One region of the Kitasatospora sp. NPDC004669 genome, then DNA from elsewhere that is predicted to be linked to it. Evidence: riboswitches for the same ligand, from Rfam matches in the RefSeq annotation. Region 1 holds a riboswitch; each other region holds the start of a gene.
The links. Region 1 has a riboswitch for cobalamin ahead of ABZW30_RS05975 (HoxN/HupN/NixA family nickel/cobalt transporter). Riboswitches for the same ligand answer to the same signal wherever they lie in the genome.
Positions count from the first base shown of each region.

Region 1 (3,997 bases):
GTGGCGCGGATCCACGGCCGGATGGCCGGCTGGTACAACTCCGGGCTGCCGATCATCGACAACTCCTACCTGGACATCGCCGGGACGGCCGCCGAGCTGGACCGGGTGATCCTGGCCCGGCTGATGGGCATGCCGGTCCGCTGACGGGCGCCCTCGCTGATCTGTGGCCGCGCTGACCTGCGGCTTCGTGGAGCTGTCGGCGGCGGCTGCGATGATGGACCCCGTCCTGCCGTACTACTTCTGGGGGAGCTGGCGCCCGTGCCGGAAGGCCACATCATCCACCGCCTCGCCGTAGAGAACCGGAAGGCCTTCGGCGACCGCCCGGTCCAGGTCTCCAGCCCGCAGGGCCGGTTCGCCGACGAGGCCAAGGTGATCGACGGGCAGCTGCTCACCGGCGCCGAGGCCACCGGCAAGCACCTCTTCCTCGGCTTCGAGGAGGGCGCCTGGGTGCACGTCCACCTGGGCCTCTACGGCGGCTTCACCTTCGGCACCGGCCCCGCACCCGACCCGGTCGGTCTGATCCGGCTGCGGCTGGCCAACGACGACGGCTACGCCGATCTGCGCGGCCCCAACACCTGCAAGCTGATCACCGACGCCGAGAAGGCCGCCGTCGCCGCCCGGCTCGGCCCCGACCCGCTGCGCGCCGACGCCGACCCGGAGGCCGCCTGGCGCCGGATATCGGGCAGTCGGACGACCGTCGCCGCGCTGCTGATGGACCAGAAGGTGCTGGCGGGCGTCGGCAACGTCTACCGCGCCGAGGTGTTGTTCCGGCACAACATCAACCCGCACCGGGCCGGCCGCGACCTCAGCCGCCGCGAGTGGGACGCGATCTGGGCCGACCTGGTCGCCCTGATGCACGAGGGCGTCGCCGCCGGCCGGATCGACACCGTCCGCCCCGAGCACACCCCCGAGGCGATGGGCCGCCCGCCCCGGGTGGACGACCACGGCGGCGAGGTCTACGTCTACCGCCGCGCCGCGATGCCCTGCCTGGTCTGCGGCGCGGACGTCCGGACCGAGGAGCACGCCGCCCGCAACCTGTTCTGGTGCCCGACCTGCCAGACGGCCTGACCAGCTGATCCGCCCGCCGGCCGGGTGCGGGGAGCAGGCGGATGGATCGGTGCGAAGTGCCGCTCACCGTGCCAGGCACCACGGTGGGCGGCCAGGTGGTGCAGGCCGACAGCATCGGGGGGCGCAGCGCCTTCACCAGCCCGAGCCGGTGCCGAGACCTCGTCAGGTCCGGCCGCCGCGCGGTCCCGCCGTCACCCGCGAGCCGGAACTCGCCGCGCTGACCGGGGCGTTGGGGCGGGGCGTTGGGCCGGGCCGAGGAGGGCGGCCTCGGCGGCACATCGTACTCATCCGGGCGGCTCCTGGTGCCGCTTCGCGCGGGACGGGCGGCCCCGACTGTCGGTCAGCCCGCGGCGGCGGTGGGCTCGTGGTGCTCGGCGGCGGCGCACTCGTCGAGGAGGGGGCGCATGCTGTCGTCCACGAGCCGGTAGCGCACCACGCGTCCGTCCTTCTCCCCGGTGACCACGCCCGCTGTGCGGAGCAGCCGCAGGGCCTGGGAGACGGCGGGGTCGCGCATGCCGGTGGCAACCGCCAGGTCGGTGACGGCGAGCGGCCCGGCCCGGTGGAGGGCGAGCAGCAGGGCGAGCCGTCCGGGGTCGGAGAGCAGGGAGAACCGCTCGGCCCAGGACCGGACGTGCGCGGTGTCGCCGATGGCGGCGATGGCCTCGCAGACCCGGTGCCCGTCGATGGTGCGGTGGCCCGCGCGGTCGGCCGGTACGAGATGCATGCGTACATTCTTGCAGGCAGGGGCCTGTGATCCTGAACACCTGCACAGGTGCGCAACCTTGCGAGGGTGGCGCCGGACCCCTACGGTGTTCCCCGCCGTGGTGCTCGGGAAGACCGGTGACGGACCCTCAGGGGTCCCAGTCCGGAGCGGCCCTCGCCACTGTGATCGGGGGAGAGTTGTCCGAACCCACATGCCACTGGGCGTCTCGTGCGCCTGGGAAGGCGGGTCCGGAAGCCCCGTAAGCCAGGAGACCGGCCACGGCATCTCACGAAGTCTTTCCACGAGGTGCTGGAGCGTGATCCGAAGATGACCCTGCCCGAAACCGCCACTCCTGCTGAGGCGGCCCCCTCCGTCCTGCCCACCTTCAGGTGGAAGCGCGAGGACACCATACGTACGGCCGGGCTGATGGGGGTGATCCTGGCCATGCACGTGGTGGCCTTCGGGACGCTCATCTTCCTGGTCGCGCCCCACAACTACGCGGTCGGTACCCAGGTCTTCGGGGTGGGCCTGGGTATCACCGCGTACACCCTCGGCATGCGGCACGCCTTCGATGCCGACCACATCGCGGTGATCGACAACACCACCCGCAAGCTGATGGCGGACGGCAAGCGGCCGGTCTCGGTCGGCTTCTGGTTCGCCCTCGGACACTCCTCGATGGTGGTTCTCATGGCCGCCCTGGTGGCGGGTGGCGCCCAGCTGGCGAACACGCTGATGGACGACGAGTCGACCACCCACAAGTGGCTCGGGATGGTCGGCACCACCACCTCCGGCGTCTTCCTCTACCTGATCGGCGCGCTCAACCTGGCGGCGCTGATCGGCATCATCAAGGTGTTCCGGGCGATGCGGGCCGGGCAGTACGACGAGGCGGAGCTGGAGCAGCACCTCGACTCGCGCGGCTTCATGGCCCGGGCGCTGAACCGGGCGACCCGCTCGATCACCCGGCCCGGGCAGATGTTCCCGGTGGGCATGGTGCTGGGCCTCGGCTTCGACACCGCGACCGAGGTCACCCTGATGGTGATGGCCGGCTCGGGTGCGGCGGCCGGGCTGCCCTGGTACGCGATCGTCTGCCTGCCGCTGCTGTTCGCGGCCGGGATGAGCCTGTTCGACACCCTGGACGGGACGTTCATGAACTTCGCGTACCAGTGGGCCTTCTCCAACCCGGTGCGCAAGGTGTACTACAACCTGACCATCACTGGGCTGTCGATCGCGGTGGCCTTCATCATCGGCACCATCGAGCTGGTCGGGGTGCTGCACGAGAAGCTCGACCTGACCGATCCGGTCACCGGGTTCATCGCGGACATCTCACTGGACAACGTCGGGTACGCGATCGCCGGGCTGTTCGTGGTGGTGTGGGCGATCGCGATCGCGTACTGGAAGCTGGCCGGCGTCGAGAAGCGCTGGACGCCCGCCGAGTAGCCCGTCGGGCACGCTGCCGCGAGCAGCAGCGTGCCCGCGACGGCGAGCCCGGCGCCGACCACCTGGACCGGGCGCAGCCGCTCCTTTACCGCAACGCGGGGGAGCGGGTGCTGCGGTTGACCATGGTGGTGTCGGTGCCGCCGCCGCGCTGAGGCCGCTTGTCGCAGGCCGAAACGGTGCCTCCCCGGGGTGGGGCGGCGCCGTTTCGGCCTGTCGTCAGTGCCGGTTGCCGTAGCGGCGGTGGAACCGTTCGACCCGGCCGGCGGTGTCGGGCACCCGCGACCGGCCGACCTTGTCGCGGAAGACGACCGGGCGGTAGTCGGGGTGGATTCCGGACTTCACGGGTGGGCTCCTTCGGGGGTGTTCGTCAGCGCTCTTCGCGGAAGTCGACGTGCCGGCCGGTGGCCGGGTCGTACTTGCGCAGGACCAGCCGGTCCGGGTCGTTCCGGCGGTTCTTGCGGGTCACGTACGTGTAGCCGGTGCCGGCGGTGGAGCGGAGCTTGATCACGGGGCGCAGTTCACTGCGGGTCACGGGGTGTCCTCCCGGGGGCCTGGGGTGCCGGGTTCGACGGGCTGGGCCGAACCTGTATCGAAATGGAAGTCGTTTTCACCCGGTTTAACGTGGGCTCCGTCCTGCCCATTCCCGGACGCCGGGGGAGCGTCCATGTCCGCCCGCCGCGCGGCCGCCGCCCTCGACCGGCGCCCTGAGGGGCGAAAATCGGCCGGCCCCGCTCCCGGGAGTCCCCCGGTTCGTTCGCCACCGGCTCGCCGGGTCTCGGGGGGTGGGCC
Region 1 is NZ_JBEXKB010000005.1:2,383-6,379, reverse strand. It holds gene ABZW30_RS05990 (AAA family ATPase) at 1-144, shown strand, start outside; gene ABZW30_RS05985 (DNA-formamidopyrimidine glycosylase family protein) at 259-1,068, shown strand; gene ABZW30_RS05980 (metalloregulator ArsR/SmtB family transcription factor) at 1,409-1,792, opposite strand; cobalamin riboswitch at 1,874-2,067, shown strand; gene ABZW30_RS05975 (HoxN/HupN/NixA family nickel/cobalt transporter) at 2,099-3,208, shown strand; gene ABZW30_RS05970 (hypothetical protein) at 3,425-3,550, opposite strand; gene rpmG (50S ribosomal protein L33) at 3,576-3,740, opposite strand.

Region 2 (3,997 bases), on a different contig from region 1:
ACGGCCGCCTGGAAGCGGTGGCCAGGGTCGATCTCGACGTGGCCCCCGGCGAGCGGATCGCGCTGACCGGCACCAACGGTTCAGGCAAGACGACGCTGCTGCGCGCGGTCCTGGGCCTGCACCGCCAGGTCGCTGGGCAACTGCTGGTCGGCGGACGCGGCACCCGCACCGCCGCCGAGTGGGCCTGGCGCCGCCGGGCGTGCGCCTGGATCCCCCAGCGCCCGGCCGCCGGCCGGTTCCCGCTGCTGGCACGGGAGCTGCTGGCCAGCAGCGGCGCCGCCACCGAGGCGGCCGAGGCAGCCGAGCGGCTGGGGGTCGCGGCACTGGCGGACCGCCCGCTCGACGCGCTCTCCGGCGGCCAGCTCCAGCGGATGCACCTCGCCCGCGCGGTCGGATGCGTGGCCGCGGGCGCCGGCGTGCTGCTCGCCGACGAGCCAACCGCAGCGCTCGACTTCGCCGGCCAGGAGGAGGCGGCAGAGCTACTCACCGGCCTTCCGGCCACCCTGCTCGTGGTCACCCACGACCGGGCGCTGGCCGCCCGCTGCGACCGGGTGCTGGAAATGGCGGCGGGCCGACTGCGGGTGGTCACGTGAACCCCCTCGAACAGGTCGGCGCGCTGCTGCAGTTGGTGCCGGTGCAGCGGGCCGGCCTCGGACTGCTCCTGGCGAGCCTGGGACTGCCGCTCGTCGGTGTGGTGATCGTCGGGCTCGACATCATGCCGGTGCGGTTCGCCATGATGCACGTCGCACTGCTGGGCATCGCGGTCGGCATCATCGTCGGCCTCGACCCGGCCCTGTGCGCGATCGTCGCGTGCGCGCTCGCCGGAGCGGGCGTGGCACCGCTGGCCCGTACACCTGACGGCCTGTCCGGGGCGATGGGCCTGCTGATGAGCCTGGCGATCGCCGGCGCCCTGCTGGTGCTGTCGGTCTCCGGCGTCAATGCCAACGGCGCGTTCGCACTGCTGTGGGGATCGATCCTGGCCGTACGCCCGGCCGACCTCGCCGTCCTCGGCGTGCTCGCGGCGGCCGTACCCGCACTGTTCCTCTGGCGCCGTCGCGACCTCGCGCTGCTGCTGCACGACCGCGAGTTGGCGCTGTGCTCGGGCGTGCGGGTGCAACGGCTGACGCTGGTGTTACTGGTCATGGTCGCGGTGGCCGTCGGCGCGGCGATCCGGCTGACCGGCGCGCTGCTCGTCGACGCCCTCACCCTGCTGCCCGCCCTCGCTGCCCGACGACTCGGCCACTCGCTCGGCTCGATCGCCGCCTGGGCGGTCGGCATCGGCGCGGCCGTCCACCTGCTCGGGTTCCTGGCCGCCCTCGCCTGGGACCTTCCCCCGGGCCCCGTGCTCGTCCTCGCCGCCGGGGCCGTCGCCCTGGCGGCCCACCTCATCCCCGAACGGAGAACCACCGCATGGCGCAGAGCCGCGTCCCCGTCCGCCCGTTCGTCGCACTGACCGCCGGGCTGCTCGCCCTCACCGCGTGCAGCAGCACCACGAGCGGCACCGCCGCCCCCGACTCGTCCAAGGGCCCGGTCGTGGTGGCGACCACCACCTGGGAGGCCGCCCTCGCGAAGGCGGCCGGTGCCAAGGACGTCAAGGTCCTCGTCCCGGCCAGCGTCAAGCACGCGCCCGACTACGAACTGAAGCCCTCCGACCTGACCGCCGTCGCGGGCGCCGACTTCGTGCTCTACGCCTCGTTCGAGCCCTTCGCCGGCAAGGTCAAGGAGGCCGCCGGCTCGAAGGCCAAGCCCGTCGAGGTCAATCTGGACGACCACCGCGATGCCACCGTCGCCGAGGTCACCAAGCTCGGCAAGGCCTTTGGCACCGAGCAGGCCGCCGCCCAGTGGAACACCGCCTTCACCGCCGAGTACGACAAGCTCGCCCAACAGGTGAAGGCCAAATGGCCCGCCGGGCAGGCACCGGTGGTGGTCACCCAGACGTTCACCACCTGGGCCGCCGACCTCGCGGGCGTCCAGCCCACCGGCACCTACGGCCCGGAGGCCGTCACCCCGACGCAGCTGGCCGAACTGTCCGCGAAGAAGCCACAGTTCGTCCTGGAGAACGAGAACATGTCAGTCGGCACGGTATTGCCCGACTCGGGCGCCAAGCAGGTGAACATCGTCAACTACCCGGACCAGGACCTCGACCTGCTCACCGTCTACCGCAACGCGGCCGGCCAGCTGACGAAGGCGTTCTCCGGCTCCTGATCCACCTGAAGGTGGGGGCGGTCCTGATGCCCAAGCCCCCACCTCAGGACGCCTGCGCGCGGACTCCGTCGAGGATCTGCTCCAGAGCCGCGTCACGAAGCTCGTAGCGAACCACGCGGCCCTGCTTGACCGCGACGACCACCCCCGACGCACGGAGCAGCCGCAGCGTCTGCGAGACGGCGGCCGGGGCGACCTGGCAGGCCTGTGCGAGGTCGGAGACCGGGATCGGTCCGGCGGCCCGCATGGCGGTCAGCAGCGCCAGCCGGCGGGGCTCCGCCAGCAGCGCGAATCGCTCGGCGGCGGCGCGCAGCCGCTCCCGGTCCGCCACCGCGGCAGCGGCCGCCCGCACCGCTTCGGCATCGATTGCCCCTGGCACGTGCGCTCCCCCTCACCCGCCATGCCCGTGTCAGCACTTTGCGTTATTGCAACATATGCGCAGCTGCGCAGCCTTGTCGACAGGGTGGGCCAGCCCCTACGGTGTTCCCCGCCGTGGTGTTCGGGAAGTCCGGTGACAGCTCCTCAGGAGCCGATTCCGGCGCGGCCCTCGCCACTGTGAAGGGGTAGTGCCCCTGGCGTGCCCGCAGGAACTGCGGGCAGTCACCGGTGCCGTACGGCGCGCGGGAAGACGAGCCGTGGGGTGCGCTCAGCCCTGCCCGGACGCGGGCAGAACTGTCCATCCCCCAGCCAGGAGACCGGCCACGGCGTGCACGACTCCCCCGACCTCACCCGGGGGTGCCCCCATCGAGGAGCTGGAGAGGCCGCCCGTCATGACCCTCACCGACGAAACCCCGTCATCGACCCTGCCGCTGCCGCCGCGCTGGCAGCGGCAGGACACCGTCCGCACCGCCACGCTGCTGGCCGTCATCGTGGCCATGCACGTGGTCGCCTTCGGCATGCTGTTCCTGCTGGTCGCCCCGAACCACTACACGATCGGCAACCAGGCCTTCGGCGTCGGGCTCGGCATCACCGCCTACACCCTCGGCATGCGGCACGCCTTCGACGCCGACCACATCGCCGCCATCGACAACACCACCCGCAAGCTGATGGCCGACGGCCAGCGCCCGGTCTCGGTCGGGTTCTGGTTCGCCCTCGGCCATTCCAGCATCGTCATGGCGATGGCCGCCCTCGTCGCCGGCGGCGCACAGATCGCCGGCACCCTGGTCGACGACCAGTCCACCGCGCACCAGTGGCTGGGTGTCATCGGCACCAGTGTCTCCGGCACCTTCCTCTACCTGATCGCCGCGCTCAACCTGATCGCGCTCGCCGGGATCTACCACGTCTACAAGGCCATGCGGGCTGGCCAGTTCGACGAGAAGCAGCTGGAGAAGCACCTCGACGAGCGCGGCTTCATGAACCGCATCCTCGGGCGCCTCACCAAGTCCATCCGCCGCCCCGGCCAGATGTACCCGGTCGGCGTGCTGTTCGGCCTGGGCTTCGACACCGCCACCGAGGTCGCGCTGATGGTGATGGCCGGCTCCGGCGCCGCCTCCGGCCTGCCCTGGTACGCGATCATCTGCCTGCCGCTGCTGTTCGCCTGCGGCATGAGCCTGTTCGACACCCTCGACGGCACCTTCATGAACTTCGCCTACCACTGGGCGTTCTCCAACCCGGTGCGCAAGGTTTACTACAACCTCACCATCACCGGGCTGTCGATCGCCGTGGCCTTCGTCATCGGCACCATCGAGCTGGTCGGCGTCCTGCACGAGAAGCTCGACCTCACCGACCCGGTCACCGGCTGGATCTCCGACATCAGCCTCGACAACGTCGGCTACATCCTGGTCGGCATGTTCGT
Region 2 is NZ_JBEXKB010000039.1:4,627-8,623, forward strand. It holds gene ABZW30_RS28190 (ABC transporter ATP-binding protein) at 1-593, shown strand, start outside; gene ABZW30_RS28195 (metal ABC transporter permease) at 590-1,453, shown strand; gene ABZW30_RS28200 (zinc ABC transporter substrate-binding protein) at 1,411-2,205, shown strand; gene ABZW30_RS28205 (metalloregulator ArsR/SmtB family transcription factor) at 2,249-2,581, opposite strand; cobalamin riboswitch at 2,679-2,921, shown strand; gene ABZW30_RS28210 (HoxN/HupN/NixA family nickel/cobalt transporter) at 2,973-3,997, shown strand, end outside.
Region 2: it holds a riboswitch for cobalamin, as region 1 does, so the genes downstream of both, ABZW30_RS28210 (HoxN/HupN/NixA family nickel/cobalt transporter) here and ABZW30_RS05975 (HoxN/HupN/NixA family nickel/cobalt transporter) in region 1, are expected to answer to the same signal.

Region 3 (3,997 bases), on a different contig from region 1:
GCCGACCCGGCAGCCGTCCAGGCTCCGCCCGGTGTCATCGGAGATGAACCCGTCCCCGCCCTCGACCGCGATGACCCCGTGGTGGATCTCGTAGCCCACGACCCGCTGCCCGTACGCCTCGCCGACCGGACGGGCGAGTACCTTCTCGGCGCCGAAGCGCACCCGGGTCGGCAGCAGCCCGAGCCCGTCGACGACGCCCGCCCTGGACTCCACCTCGTCGTCGATCGAGCGCGCCAGCATCTGGTACCCGCCGCAGACCCCGAGGATCGGCAGCCCGGCCGCGGCCCGCGCCTTCAGCGCCGGCTCCAAGCCGCGTTCGCGCAGCCAGGCGAGGTCCGCCACGGTGGCCCGGGTACCGGGCAGCACCACCAGGTCGGCGTCGGCCAGCTCCTCGGGCCGGGTCGCCCAGCGGACCAGCACGCCCGGCTCCTGCGCCAGCGCGTCCACGTCGGTGAAGTTGGACAGCCGGGGGAAGCGCACCACGGCCACCCGCAGCACGTCGGCCCCGACCGGTCCGCGGCCGTCCACCCGGTCCACCACCGTCGACAGGTCGAGCGAGTCCTCGGCGTCCAGCCACAGCCCCGGCAGCATCGGCAGCGTGCCCAGCACCGGACGGCCGGTCAGCCCGTGCAGCATCTCCAGTCCGGGCGCCAGCAGCCGCGCGTCGCCGCGGAACTTGTTGACGAACCAGCCGGCCACGTGCCGCTGGTCCTCGGCCGACAGCAGCGCCAGCGTCCCGTACATCGCCGCGAACACCCCGCCGCGGTCGATGTCGCCGACCACCACGACGGGCAGCCCGGCGGCGGTGGCCAGGCCCATGTTGGCGATGTCGCGGTCGCGCAGGTTGATCTCGGCGGGCGAGCCGGCACCCTCGCAGACCACCACGTCGAAGCGGCGGCGCAGGTCCGCCAGGCACTCCAGGGCGCGTTCCAGCAGGACGGGCTTGCGCTCGCGGTAGTCCAGCGCGCCGACCTCGGCCACCGGCTTGCCGAGCAGCACCACCTGGCTGCGGCCGTCCGCGCCGGGCTTGAGCAGCACCGGGTTCATCGCCGCCTCCGGCTCCACCCGGGCGGCCTGCGCCTGCATCGCCTGGGCACGGCCGATCTCGGCGCCGTCGGTGGTGACGAAGGAGTTCAGCGACATGTTCTGCGCCTTGAACGGCGCGACGTGCACGCCCTGGCGGGCCAGCCAGCGGCAGATCCCGGCCGTCACCACGCTCTTGCCCGCGTCCGAGGTCGTCCCGGCGACCAGCAGCGCGTTCTTCACGCGCCCACCTTCCCCCCAGCCTCCGGCCGGGGGGACCCCCATGCTTCGCTCGCTCACGCCCTACCCCTTCTCATCAGAAGCCGCAGCAGGACGTGCCCCGCGACCGTCGTACCCAGCGCCAGCGCGGTCACCCGCCGGGACAGCGTGCAGGCCCGCTCGATGTCGTCCACCGTCACCGGGCGCAACTCCTCGCCCAGCACCGGCCGGTGCTCCACCCGCTCACGTGACTCCGCACTCGCCTCCGGGCGCTCCTGATCCGGTGCCGACGTTCGCCCTCCTTGCCCGCCCTCGGACAGGAGGGGCCCACTCTCCGGCACTCTCCCCCCGCCTTCGGCCGGGGGCGCCGCCACCGCTCGCTCGTCGCTCGTCGCTTTCGGCACCGGCGCGCCCTTCGGCTCGTGCGGGTACCGGAGCGTCCCGCCCAGGCGTACGCCCACCGCGCCGGCGAAGGCCGACTCGGCCTGGCCCGCGTTCGGGCTCGGGTGCGCGGAGCCGTCCCGGCGCCAGACCCGCCAGGCGGTACGGGGTTCGGGCGCGGCGGCCACCGTCAGCAGCGCGGTCAGCCGGGCGCCCGGCCAGCCGGCGACGTCGTCCAGCCGGGCCGAGGCCCAGCCGAAGCGGGCGTAGCGGGGCGAGCGGTGGCCCACCATGGCGTCCAGGGTGTTCACCGCGCGGAAGGCCAGCAGCCCCGGCGTGCCCGCCAGGGCGCCCCAGACCAGCGCGTTCACCACGGCGTCCGCAGTGTTCTCGGCCACCGACTCGACCACCGCGCGGGCGATCTGCTGCCCGTCCAGCGCGCTCGGGTCCCGCCCGCACAGGTGCGGCAGCCGCTCCCGGGCGGCCGTCAGATCGCCTGCGGTGAGCGAGCGGCCGATGGTGCGCGCCTCCCGGGTCAGCGAGGTGCCGCCGAGCACCGTCCAGGTCGCCGCCGCGGCCAGTGCCGCCCGGCCCAGCGGACGGCGGCCCACCGTACGGTCCAGGGCCAGCGCGCCGGCCGCGACCGCGCCCACGCACAGCGCCGTGTACGCCGTCCCGGCCGCACGGTCGTCGCGCCACAGGCGGCGCTCCAGGCGGGTCGCGGCGGTGCCGAAGAGGGCGACCGGGTGGCCGCGGCGGGGGTCGGCGAAGCGGGCGTCGGCGGCGTAGCCCGCGACGGCGCCCAGCGCGAAGGCGGCGGCGCGGGTCAGCGGGCGCACGACGGCGGGCAGCTCGGAGTCGGACGGGGCGGGGCAGCCTGCATCGCGTGCGTGTCCTCACTCAGGGTCCGCGCCCTGGATCGACGTACCGGGGGCGAGAGTCTCCTGGCTTCCGGGTCGGACGCACCCCCGGAGCCTTCCAGCAGCCTGCCAGCAATGACTGACGGTCCGCCGTGGCACCTTCCGAGCGTGCTCCCCGGTGACAGTGGCGGGACCGCGCCGGACTCGCACCGGCTTCCTCTCCATGCCTCCGTTTGGCCCGAGGATCCCATCACGCGGCCGATCCGTGCGTCAACCGAGGCCTCGGAGGGGTTGGTCACACGGTGTACCGGGTGTCGTGCTGTGCGATCGCCCAGCGCGGTGGAGGCCTCGTCGGCTCCGCTTCGTGTGTTCGGCGGCTGGGGGCGCGGCGAGGGCCGCACCTACCGTTCGGTGCCATGCGCCGCAGAAAGACCCCCGTCGCCGCCCCGCCCCCGGTGCCGTTCTCACCCGAGGCCGCCCGCGCCCACCGGGTCGGCCTCGGCCTGACCCCGGAACAGGTCGCCGAGGGCATGGCCGCCCACGGTGTGCGGCTGCTGTCCGGCCACGTCCTCGCCTGGGAGAACGGCGACCTGCGCCCCGGCGAGGCCGAGTTCATCGCCCTCGCCCGCGCCCTCTGGTGCCCCGCCGCCGACCTGCTGGGCGCCCGCCCGACGCGTCTGAGGGACCACCGCATCGCCCGGGAGCTCGGCCAGGAGGCCGTCGCCGAGCGCGTCGGCATGCTCCTGCCCACGTACCAGGAGGCCGAACTGACCGGCCACTGGGACGGCGACCCGGACCAGACCCACGCCCTCGCCCAGGTCCTGGGCCTGCGGCTGACCGAGCTCGTCGAGGCCACCGGCCGCGCCGAGGCCCTCGACCGGCTCCTGCGCCAGTGCGTCGCCGGCCGCTGGCAACCCCACCTCCGTGCCCTCGCCCGCCTCGTCCCCGTCCCCGAACCCGACCTGGCCGCCGTCCTGCCCCTCCTCCAGCAGGAGCACCACGTCCCCACCCACTGGGGCACTCCCAGCGGCCCCCACACCCCTGCCGGGCCCCTCATCCCCCGGTTCTGGCACCTCCTCGCCGCCCAGCAGACGGCCGTCCCGGTCTGACGATCCCCTTTCCCCTCTGCTCCCGCATGCCCCGGACGGCCCAGCCCGGTGGCCGGGGGCACGCGGCTGCGGTGAACTGGTGTACGAACACCGTCCGGTCCGTGAAGCAGAGCGGGGAACGATATGCGTTGGGGAACCGCAGCCGTTGTGGCGGCCGCCGCCGTCGGGGCCGGGATCGTCGTGGCGATCGGCCGCCGGGCCTCCGAGCGGATAGTCCATCCGGGGGCGGGGACGGGGGCGCCCGTGGAGGAGGGGTCCGGTCCCATCCTGGTGCAGACCCTCGCCGCCGGCCGGGTCACCTTCACCCGCCGCCCGGAGAGCCTGCGGCGCGGCCGCTGGGCCGTGGAGTGGGAGGGCGGCGGGCACGCGGTGGTCGAGGAGATCCTGCACAGCGACGAGCAGGGC
Region 3 is NZ_JBEXKB010000050.1:12,352-16,348, forward strand. It holds gene ABZW30_RS32395 (cobyric acid synthase) at 1-1,308, opposite strand, end outside; gene ABZW30_RS32400 (cobalamin biosynthesis protein) at 1,320-2,462, opposite strand; cobalamin riboswitch at 2,561-2,704, opposite strand; gene ABZW30_RS32405 (helix-turn-helix transcriptional regulator) at 2,900-3,592, shown strand; gene ABZW30_RS32410 (alpha/beta hydrolase) at 3,716-3,997, shown strand, end outside.
Region 3: it holds a riboswitch for cobalamin, as region 1 does, so the genes downstream of both, ABZW30_RS32400 (cobalamin biosynthesis protein) here and ABZW30_RS05975 (HoxN/HupN/NixA family nickel/cobalt transporter) in region 1, are expected to answer to the same signal.

Region 4 (3,997 bases), on a different contig from region 1:
CCGCAGCTCGGCGCGGGCGGTGCGCAGGTCGGCGGTCTGCGGGAAGGAGCCGATGGTGGTGGTGGGCAGCGCCGGCAGGCCGAGTCGGGCGTGCTGGGCGGTGGCGCGCTCGGTGTACGGGGTGGTGCGGCGGGCGTCTTCGGGACGGACGGCGGCACAGCGGGCCCGTACGGCGGGGTCGTGGGTGAGCGTCGAGGTGGCTCGGCTGTCGCGGGCGGCGCGGTTGGCGGCGAGTTGGGGTGCGATGGTGTCGCGGCCTTCGGCGAGTCCGCGGGCGAGGGTGACCACCTCGTCGGTCTTCTGGCGGGCGAAGGCGAGCCAGCGCCGGACCTGCGGGTCGAGGTCGCGTTCGGCGGTGGCGTCGAGCGGGACGTGCAGGAGGGAGCAGGACGGGGCGATGTCGACGTGGTTGGCGAGGCCGAGGAGGGTGGCGGAGGTGGCGAGGGCCTGTTCGAGGTGGGCGGTCCAGATGTTGCGGCCGTCGACCACGCCGGCGACCAGGCGCTTGCCGGGCAGGCCGCCGAGCGAGGCGAGGGCGGGGAGGTTGGCGGCGGCGGGGCCGGTGAAGTCGAGGGCGAGGCCCTCGACGGCCGTGCGGGCGAGGACGGGCAGGGCTTCGCCGAGGGCGTCGAAGTAGGAGGCGACCAGCAGCCGGGGCCGGCTGGTGAGGGCGGTCAGGTCGCGGTAGGCGCGGGCGGTGGCGTCCAGTTCGGCCGGGGTGCGGTCCTGGACGAGGGCGGGTTCGTCGAGCTGCACCCACTCGGCTCCGACGGCGCGCAGGTCGGCGAGGATCTCGGCGTAGACGGGCAGCAGGCGGTCGAGCAGGGTGAGCGGCTGGAAGCCCGCGGGTGCGTCGGCGTGCGGCTTGGAGAGCAGGAGGAAGCTGATGGGCCCGAGCAGTACGGGCCGGGTGGTGTGGCCGAGGAGTTTGGCCTCGGCGAACTCGGTGAGCGGCTTGCCCGGGTCGGCGCGGAAGACGGTGTCGGGGCCGAGTTCGGGGACGAGGTAGTGGTAGTTGGTGTCGAACCACTTGGTCATCTCCAGCGGTGCGACGTCGGCGGTGCCGCGAGCTGCGGCGAAGTACACGGCCAGCATGTGCTCCGGGGTACCGGGCCGGGCGTCGGCCGGGGCGGCGGCGCGGTGCCGGGGCGGAACGGCACCCAGCATGAAGGCGGCGTCCAGCACGTGGTCGTAGAGCGAGAAGTGGTTGCTGGGGATCTCGCCGATGCCGGTGGCGGCCAGCTGCTGCCAGACGTCGCGGCGCAGCTTGGCGGCGGTGGCCAGCAGGTCCGCGGCGGTGGCGTGGCCGGCCCAGTAGGCCTCGGTGGCGCGCTTGAGTTCACGCCCGGGGCCCTGGCGGGGGTAGCCGTGGACGGTGGCGATGGGATGGGTGGTCACGGAACTCTCCTTCGCGAGTTCGCACGGACCCCGAGGGGGAGGGTGCGCGAAGGAGCGGGCCCGGGGAGTGAGTCCGCCGTGCCCGTGCCGCCGCCGACCTTCCCGCGAGGTCCCGGTGAGACCGCGCGCCGCTGCGGCGCACGGGCAGTGGCAGGTCTTCGGACTCGCGGGCGCGCCGGGCCCGTTGGGCCGTACCGGCTCCTACCGGCCGTCGCTTCCCAGGGCCCATCGGGCTCCCAGTGCTGTTGACGGCTTTCGTTCCCACTCACCGCTGCGGGGCAGTTCCGGATTCCCACCGGATTCCCTCTTGCGACGCATCCCGCCTGGCGGACGGGGCGAACCAGCTGCACCGCTCACCCTAGCCGCACCCGGCGCCTCGGGTCGATCGGGTTCACCGGGTGGGGTGCCGGTGGAAGCCCCGGCCGGACTTGCGGCCGAGCAGGCCGGCCTCGACCATGCGCGAGAGCAGCGGCGGGGGCGCGTAGAGCGGCTCCTTGTACTCGTCGTACAGCGACTGTGCGATGGCCTCCACCGTGTCCAGGCCGATGAGGTCGGCGAGTTGGAGGGGGCCCATGGGGTGGGCGCAGCCGTGGATCATGCCGGCGTCGATGTCCTCCGGGGTGGCGTGGCCGGCTTCGGCCATGCGGATCGCGGAGAGCAGGTAGGGCACCAGCAGCGCGTTGACGACGAAACCGGCCCGGTCCCGGGAGCGGATGACGTGCCTGCCGAGTGCGACCCGCGCAAAGGTCTCCACCCGTTCCAGCACCGCTTGGTCGGTGTGCAGCGACGACACCAGCTCGACGAGCGGCATGACGGGCGCCGGGTTGAAGAAGTGCAGACCCAGGACGTGGGAAGCGCGGCCGGTGGCGATGCCAAGGCGGGTGACCGGGATGGCCGAGGTGTTGGTGGCCAGCACGGCGTTCTCGTCGGCGAGCACCTTGTCCAGGGTGCTGAGGACGTCGGTCTTGACCCGCTCGTCCTCGACGACGGCCTCGACGACCAGTTGACGGTCGGCGAGGGCCTCCAAGTCGTCGGCGAACAGCAGGTGCGCCCAGGCATCGGTACGCTGCTCCTCGCTGATCCGGCCGCGGTCGGCGGCGCGGTGGAGGGAGCGGTCGATGCGGGCGCGGGCGGCTCGCAGTGCGGCCGGGCCGTTCTCGCAGACGATGGTGTCCAGGCCGGCGCGGGCGAAGACCTCGGCGATGCCGGAGCCCATCTGTCCGGCGCCGACGACGGCGACTCGTCGGATCTCGTTCATGGCTATGCCTCCGTACGGGGTTGGTTCAGGCTGCGGTGCGGACGCGGACGAGGTGGCGGGCGTAGGCCTCGGTGGTGAGGAAGGCGGGGAGGGTGTCGCCGAGGGCGGTCTCCTCCAGGATCCGCACCGCGTTGTCGACGAGTTCGGGGTCGGCGCCCTCGGCGATCAGGGTCGCCCGCTCGCGGTCGATCAGCCGCCGCACCGCGTCCGCGGTGGCGAGCGTGCCGCCGGTGAGCCGGGTGCAGTGGTGCTGCCACTGCCAGATCTGGCAACGGGCGATCTCGGCGGTGGCGACGTCCTCCATCAGCCCGAAGACGGCGACCGCCCCCGAGCCGCCCAGCCAGGCAGTGAGGTAGCGCAAGGCGACGGCGACGTTGGAGCGCAGGCCCTGGTCGGTCGGCAGGCCGGCGGAGAGCCGGTGGACGCCCAGCAGGTCGGCGGCGGTGACCTCGACGTCCGCGCGGGTGCGGTCGAGCTGGTTCGAACGCTTGCCGAGGACGGCGTCGAAGGCAGTGCGGCAGATGTCGACGAGGCCGGGGTGGGCGACCCAGGAGCCGTCGAAGCCGTCGCCGGCCTCGCGCTCCTTGTCGGCGCGGACCTTGGTCAGGGCGACTTCGTTGGCCTCGGGGTCGCGCTGGGGGATGGCGGCGGCCATGCCGCCGATGGCGTGGGCGCCGCGGCGGTGGCAGGTGCGGACGAGTAGTTCGGTGTAGGCGCGCATGAAGGGCTGGGTCATCGTGAGAGTGGCACGGTCAGGCAGGACGTAACGCGGGCCGTGGTGGGCGAAGTTCTTGATCAGGCTGAACAGATAGTCCCAGCGGCCCGCGTTCAACCCGGCGGCATGCTCGCGCAGCTCGTAGAGGATCTCGTCCATCTCGAATGCGGCGGTGATCGTCTCGATCAGGACAGTAGCGCGGATCGTCCCGTGCGGGATGCCCAACTCGGCCTGGGCGAAGGTGAAGACGTCGTTCCAGAGCCGGGCTTCGAGGTGATTCTCCAGCTTCGGCAGGTAGAAGTACGAGCCGGAACCGGCCGCGATCTGCGGTCGGCCGCAGTGGAAGAGGTAGAGGCCGAAGTCGACGAGCGCGCCGATGGCCGGGCGGCCGTCGATCAAAAGGTGCTGCTCGTCGAGGTGCCAGCCGCGGGGGCGCACGACGATGGTGGCCGGGTTGTCCCCGATGTAATACCGCTTGCCCTCGGGGGTGGTGTCGTCGATCCGGCGCTCGATGGCGTCGAGCAGGTTGAGGTGGCCGGTGATGAGGTTGTGCCAGGTGGGCGCGGTGGCGTCCTCGAAGTCCGCGAGCCACACCTTCGCACCGGAGTTGAGGGCGTTGACGGTCA
Region 4 is NZ_JBEXKB010000039.1:12,557-16,553, reverse strand. It holds gene metE (5-methyltetrahydropteroyltriglutamate--homocysteine S-methyltransferase) at 1-1,398, opposite strand, end outside; cobalamin riboswitch at 1,547-1,741, opposite strand; gene ABZW30_RS28230 (3-hydroxybutyryl-CoA dehydrogenase) at 1,790-2,656, opposite strand; gene aceB (malate synthase A) at 2,682-3,997, opposite strand, start outside.
Region 4: it holds a riboswitch for cobalamin, as region 1 does, so the genes downstream of both, metE (5-methyltetrahydropteroyltriglutamate--homocysteine S-methyltransferase) here and ABZW30_RS05975 (HoxN/HupN/NixA family nickel/cobalt transporter) in region 1, are expected to answer to the same signal.